3 regions of the Streptomyces sp. GL_140 genome follow, and region 1 is predicted to be linked to each of the others. Evidence: predicted binding sites of a transcription regulator. Region 1 holds the regulator's gene; each other region holds the start of a gene.
The links. The regulator HrcA, encoded in region 1, represses chaperone genes, less so after heat shock. The targets are predictions, from matches to a motif close to TTNGCACTCNGNNNNNCNGAGTGCNAA.

Region 1 (2,264 bases):
TGGTGACCGTGCAGTGCAGGTCGTCCCCGCGCCGCTGGAAGGTCGGGTGCGGCAGCTCGTGGATCTCCACGTACAGGTCGCCGGCGGGGCCGCCGCCGGGGCCGACCTCGCCCTCGCCCGCGAGCTGGATCCGGGTGCCGTTCTCGACGCCCGCCGGGATCTTGACCGTGAGGCTGCGGCGGGAGCGGACCCGGCCGTCGCCCGCGCACTCGGGGCACGGGGTCGGGACCACGGTGCCGAAGCCCTGGCACTGCGGGCAGGGGCGCGAGGTCATGACCTGGCCCAGGAAGGACCGGGTGACCTGCGAGACCTCACCGCGGCCGCGGCACATGTCACACGTCTGCGCCGAGGTGCCGGGGGCTGCGCCTTCGCCGGAGCAAGTGGTGCAGACGACGGCCGTGTCGACCTGGATGTCCTTGGTCGTGCCGAAGGCGGCCTCGTCCAGTTCCAGGTCGAGACGGATCATGGCGTCCTGGCCCCGACGGGTCCGCGAGCGCGGTCCGCGCTGCTGGGACTGGCCGAAGAAGGCGTCCATGATGTCGGAGAAGTTGCCGAAGCCACCCGCCCCGAATCCGCCCGCGCCGCCGCCACCGCCCGAGGAGGACAGCGGGTCGCCGCCGAGGTCGAAGACCTGCTTCTTCTGCGGGTCCGAGAGCACCTCGTACGCGGCGTTGATCTCCTTGAAGCGCTCCTGCGTCTTCGGGTCCGGATTCACATCCGGGTGGAGTTCACGCGCGAGGCGGCGGAAGGCCTTCTTGATCTCGTCCTGCGATGCGTCGCGGCGCACGCCGAGAACGGCGTAGTAGTCCGTGGCCACTTACGACTCCGCCAGGATCTGTCCGACGTAACGTGCCACTGCGCGTACCGCTCCCATCGTTCCGGGGTAGTCCATGCGGGTCGGTCCGACCACGCCGAGTTTGGCGACTGCTTCGCCGCCCGAACCGTAGCCGACCGAGACGACGGACGTGGAGTTCAGTCCCTCGTAGGCATTCTCATGCCCGATCTTTACGGCCATTCCCGACTCGTTGGCCTCGCCCAGCAGCTTGAGGAGCACGACCTGCTCCTCCAGCGCTTCGAGCACCGGCCTGATCGTCAGAGGAAAGTCATGTCCGAAACGGGTGAGGTTGGCGGTGCCGCCGATCATCAGCCGCTCCTCCGCCTCCTCCACCAGCGTTTCGAGAAGGGTGTCGAGGACGACCTTCACGGTCGCCCTGTCCTCGGTCTCGAAGGACTCCGGAAGGTCCTGCACGAGCGGCGGCACGTCGGTGAACCGGCGGCCGACCACACGACTGTTGAGGCGGGCCCGCAGATCCGCCAGCGAGGTGTCCGCGAAGGGGGTCTGGCAGTCGACGAGCCGCTGCTCGACCCGGCCCGTGTCCGTGATCAGTACGAGCATCAGGCGCGCGGGGGCCAGCGAGAGCAGCTCCACGTGCCGGACGGTCGAGCGGGTCAGGCTCGGGTACTGGACGACGGCGACCTGCCGGGTCAGCTGCGCGAGCAGCCGTACGGTCCGGCCGACGACGTCGTCGAGGTCGACGGCCCCGTCGAGGAAGTTCTGGATGGCCCGACGCTCGGGCGTCGACAGCGGTTTGACCCCCGCCAGCTTGTCGACGAAGAGGCGGTAGCCCTTGTCGGTGGGGATCCGGCCGGCGCTGGTGTGGGGCTGGGCGATGTAGCCCTCGTCCTCCAGCACGGCCATGTCGTTGCGCACGGTCGCGGGCGAGACGCCGAGGCGGTGCCGCTCGGTGAGCGCCTTGGAGCCGACCGGCTCCTCCGTCCCCACGTAGTCCTGGACGATGGCGCGCAGCACTTCGAGTCTGCGTTCGCTGAGCATCGCGCACACCTCCGTCGTCTTCTTCACCCGGCTCGGACCGCCACCGGTTTGCTGTCGGTTTTCTGGCACTCTGCGCATTCGAGTGCCAGAGATCCCCCGGTCAGTGTACGGCGGGGTGGTACGCACCTAGCAAGGGCGGCCCGCCAAGGTAGCGTCGCGGCATGGACGTGCGTTGGGAAGAGGCGGGCTGGGAACGGCTCACCGAACGGACCGGCCGGCAGCGTCTGCCGGTGTGGGACTGCACCGTGGGACTGGTGGTCGGCGACGATTCGGCCCTCCTGATCGACCCGGGGTCCTCCGTCCGGGAAGGGGCCCGGGTGCGGGCCGAGGCGGAGCGTCTGGCGGGCCGGCGCGTGACCCATATCGCATTCACGCACGGACATTTCGACCACGTGTTGGGCGGATCGGCGTTCGCCGGGGCCGAGGTCTA
Region 2 (2,264 bases), 2.2 Mb from region 1:
ACGTCCTCGGACTTGCCGCCACCGTCGACGATGGTGGTGCCGTCCTTGGTGATGGTCACGCGGCGCGCGGAACCCAGTACGTCCAGACCGGCCTGGTCGAGCTTGAGGCCGACCTCCTCGGCGATGACGGTGGCACCGGTGAGGGTGGCCATGTCCTGGAGCATCGCCTTGCGGCGGTCACCGAAGCCGGGCGCCTTGACGGCGACGGCGTTGAAGGTGCCACGGATCTTGTTGACGACGAGGGTGGAGAGCGCCTCGCCCTCGACGTCCTCGGCGATGATCAGCAGCGGCTTGGTGCCACCGGCCTGGATGACCTTCTCCAGCAGCGGCAGGAGGTCCTGGATCGAGGAGATCTTGCCCTGGTTGATCAGGATGTACGGGTCGTCGAGGACGGCCTCCATACGCTCCTGGTCGGAGACCATGTACGGGGAGAGGTAGCCCTTGTCGAAGGCCATGCCCTCGGTGAACTCAAGCTCCACGCCGAAGGCGTTGGACTCCTCGACGGTGATGACACCGTCCTTGCCGACCTTGTCCATCGCCTCGGCGATGAGCTCGCCGATCTGGGCGTCCTGCGCGGAGAGCGAGGCCACGGCGGCGATGTCGGACTTGTCCTCGATCGGGCGGGCGGTCGCGAGGAGCTCCTCGGACACGGCCTTGACCGCGAGGTCGATGCCCTTCTTGAGGGCGGCCGGGGAGGCACCCGCGGCGACGTTGCGCAGGCCCTCGCGGACCAGCGCCTGGGCCAGCACGGTGGCGGTGGTGGTGCCGTCACCCGCAACATCGTTGGTCTTGGTCGCCACCTCCTTCACGAGCTGCGCGCCCAGGTTCTCGTACGGGTCGTCCAGCTCGACCTCGCGAGCGATGGTGACACCGTCGTTGGTGATGGTGGGAGCACCGAACTTCTTGTCGATGACGACGTTGCGGCCCTTGGGGCCGATCGTCACCTTGACCGTGTCGGCAAGCTTGTTGACGCCGCGCTCGAGGGCGCGACGGGCGTCCTCGTCGAACTTGAGAATCTTCGGCATGGGAGCGGTTCAGCCCTCTCGTTGCGATCCCCGGCCGCTCACCGCGACCGCCTGACAAACGAACTACGCCCCTCGCCGCCCGGCTTCAGCAGGGGTGACCAGGGGCGCAGCTCAAAGCAAAACTGGAGAAGTGATTACTTCTCGACGATCGCGAGGACGTCGCGGGCCGAGAGGACGAGGTACTCCTCGCCGTTGTACTTCACTTCGGTGCCGCCGTACTTGGAGTACAGGACGACGTCGCCGACGGTGACGTCCAGCGGGAGACGCTGGCCGTCCTCGAAGCGACCCGGGCCCACGGCAAGGACGACGCCCTCCTGGGGCTTCTCCTTCGCAGTGTCCGGGATGACCAGGCCGGAGGCCGTGGTCTGCTCGGCGTCGAGCGGCTGGACCACAATGCGGTCCTCGAGCGGCTTGATGGCAACCTTGGAGCTGGTGGTCGTCACGATCTGACCTTCCGCTTCGGAGATCCGGGGTTAACTGTCTGAGGTGGCGACCAGGTCGATCCGTCGTCGCGGGAGCCGGACCTGCCTGTCGCTGTGTTGGCACTCACCAGGGGCGAGTGCCAGACGCGAGACTATTCCGGCGATTAGCACTCGGTCAAGCGGAGTGCCAATACGCGCCGCTGGTTTCGCCGTCCGGGGCGCTCGGGAACCCCGCCCCTCGGGGGATCCCGCCGGGTCGCGCCGGAGCCCACGGGCCGTCAGCGGGCGCATCGACCCGGGTAAGGGCGTCCTGTATGTGAGGCTTGGGGCATGCGCATTCTGGTCGTCGAAGACGAAGTGGGGCTCGCCGAATCGCTCCGGCGCGGGCTCTCCGCCGACGGCCACTGGATCGACCTCGCCCACGACGGACACCGCGGCCTGGCCCTCGCCCTCACCGGCGGCCCGTACGACGCCGTCGTCCTGGACCTGATGCTCCCCGGCCTCTCGGGCTACGAGATCTGCAAGCGGATGCGCGCCCACGGCGACCTCACCCCCGTCCTCATCCTGACCGCGAAGGACGGCGAGTACGACGAGGCCGAGGGGCTCGACTCCGGCGCCGACGACTACCTCACGAAGCCGTTCTCCTTCGTCGTCCTCGCCGCCCGCCTGCGCGCGATCACCCGCCGCGCGGCCGGTCCCCCGCAGAGCGCCGTCCTCCAGGCCGGCGACCTGATCCTGGACCCGCGCGGCCGCCGCTGCCGCCGCGGCCAGCACGAGATCGAGCTGACCGCCCGCGAGCTCGGCGTACTGGCCTGCC
Region 3 (2,264 bases), 1.1 Mb from region 1:
TACGTGAACGACGACGACGTGCGCTTCGAAGGCGGGCTGCAGGCGGCCACGCCGGACGGCGCCGGCGTTTCGATCATTCCCGCCGTCGCGGGCGGCTGCTGACCTTCCGGTCGGCGGCGTCGCCTCTCCCCGTAGAGGTGCGCAAACCCTGAATTGCCCCCTCCGCTAATAAGCGGAGGGGGCAATTCTGTTGGATTGAGCACGGTAGAGTTGGGGAAGTCCCCACCGCTGCTCTTGCCCGCCGCATATGAGCGGGCCGCGGGAGGGTTGACATTGAGTCAACATGCAAGTGCGCTATGGGTCGTTGGCGTGGTTTGTCCGGCCCGAGTTGCCCTGGAATATTCCGGGTTTTCACCCTATTTCAATCTTTTGCCGTGTCCAGATTTCTCGTCGGAATGACCTGTTGCAGACAGCAGCGGTGCGGATACATTCAGCCCCGGTCGAGGCGTTCCGGCGCAAGTTCTGACCCGGGACCGCGAAGTGCGGTCCTGCGCAAGGGCCAGTAATAGGGGAGTTAGGCATGGCTCAGGGCACCGTCAAGTGGTTCAACGCGGAGAAGGGCTACGGCTTCATCGCGGTCGACGGTGGTGCGGATGTGTTCGTCCACTACAGCGCCATCCAGATGGACGGGTACCGCACCCTTGAAGAGGGTCAGCGGGTCGAGTTCGAGATCTCGCAGGGCCAGAAGGGTCCGCAGGCGGACATGGTCAAGCTCGCCGTCGGCTAGTCCGGGCGCGACCGACCACCGACACGGCGTACGACTGCAACTGCATACATACGAGGTACGTACGAGGGGCCCACATCCTGGACACGGGATGCGGGCCCCTCGTGCGTGGGGTGCTCGTGGGCCCTGCGGTGTCCGGGTGTTCACCTGCGTTTCCTCGAAGCCGCTTGCACTCGGGGGTGCCGAGTGCTAATCATTGGCGTTAGCACTCTCCTAGTGAGAGTGCTACCTAAACGAGGACCGGGTCAGTGAGGCCCGCAGGGTCCGGCGGGAAGAAACCGCCGGGCACGCAGGCCGTCCGTCGCGGGCGCGGGCGCGGTCCGGGAGCAATCCACCGCTGTCCGGGAGGACCACTTCAGATGGCCAAGATCATTGCGTTCAACGAGGAGGCCCGGCGCGGTCTCGAGCGAGGCATGAACCAGCTCGCCGACGCCGTCAAGGTCACCCTTGGCCCCAAGGGTCGCAACGTCGTCCTTGAGAAGAAGTGGGGCGCCCCCACGATCACCAACGATGGTGTCTCCATCGCCAAGGAGATCGAGCTCGAGGACCCGTACGAGAAGATCGGCGCCGAGCTGGTCAAGGAAGTCGCCAAGAAGACGGACGACGTCGCCGGCGACGGTACGACCACCGCCACCGTTCTCGCCCAGGCGCTCGTCCGCGAGGGCCTGCGCAACGTGGCCGCCGGTGCGAACCCGATGGCCCTCAAGCGTGGTATCGAGAAGGCCGTCGAGGCCGTCTCCGCCGCCCTGCTTTCCCAGGCCAAGGATGTCGAGACCAAGGAGCAGATCGCTTCTACGGCCTCCATCTCCGCCGCTGACACCCAGATCGGCGAGCTCATCGCCGAGGCCATGGACAAGGTCGGCAAGGAAGGCGTCATCACCGTCGAGGAGTCCCAGACCTTCGGGCTGGAGCTTGAGCTCACCGAGGGCATGCGCTTCGACAAGGGCTACATCTCGGCGTACTTCGCCACCGACATGGAGCGCATGGAGTCGTCCCTCGACGACCCGTACATCCTGATCGTCAACTCCAAGATCGGCTCGGTCAAGGACCTGCTGCCGCTCCTGGAGAAGGTCATGCAGTCCGGCAAGCCGCTGCTGATCATCGCCGAGGACGTCGAGGGCGAGGCCCTGTCGACCCTGGTCGTCAACAAGATCCGCGGCACCTTCAAGTCCGTCGCCGTCAAGGCTCCGGGCTTCGGCGACCGCCGCAAGGCCATGCTCGGCGACATCGCCATCCTCACGGGCGGCACGGTCATCTCCGAGGAGGTCGGCCTCAAGCTCGAGAACGCCGGTCTCGACCTCCTGGGCCGCGCCCGCAAGGTCGTCATCACCAAGGACGAGACCACCATCGTCGACGGTGCCGGTGACAGCGACCAGGTCGCCGGTCGCGTGAACCAGATCCGCGCCGAGATCGAGAACTCCGACTCGGACTACGACCGCGAGAAGCTCCAGGAGCGCCTCGCGAAGCTGGCCGGCGGCGTGGCCGTCATCAAGGCCGGCGCCGCGACCGAGGTCGAGCTCAAGGAGCGCAAGCACCGCAT

Region 2: groES (co-chaperone GroES) is a predicted target of HrcA. The motif match lies at 1,612-1,638, and genes of this name have one in related genera.
Region 3: groL (chaperonin GroEL) is a predicted target of HrcA. The motif match lies at 927-953, and genes of this name have one in related genera.

What each region holds. Positions count from the first base shown of each region.
Region 1 covers NZ_CM174404.1:2,853,795-2,856,058, forward strand. The annotation lists gene dnaJ (molecular chaperone DnaJ) at 1-817, opposite strand, end outside; gene hrcA (heat-inducible transcriptional repressor HrcA) at 818-1,834, opposite strand; gene AC3IYJ_RS13375 (MBL fold metallo-hydrolase) at 1,996-2,264, shown strand, end outside.
Region 2 covers NZ_CM174404.1:5,094,432-5,096,695, reverse strand. The annotation lists gene groL (chaperonin GroEL) at 1-1,025, opposite strand, end outside; gene groES (co-chaperone GroES) at 1,160-1,468, opposite strand; gene AC3IYJ_RS23790 (response regulator transcription factor) at 1,778-2,264, shown strand, end outside.
Region 3 covers NZ_CM174404.1:3,916,026-3,918,289, reverse strand. The annotation lists gene AC3IYJ_RS18175 (MoaD/ThiS family protein) at 1-102, shown strand, start outside; gene AC3IYJ_RS18170 (cold-shock protein) at 521-727, shown strand; gene groL (chaperonin GroEL) at 1,084-2,264, shown strand, end outside.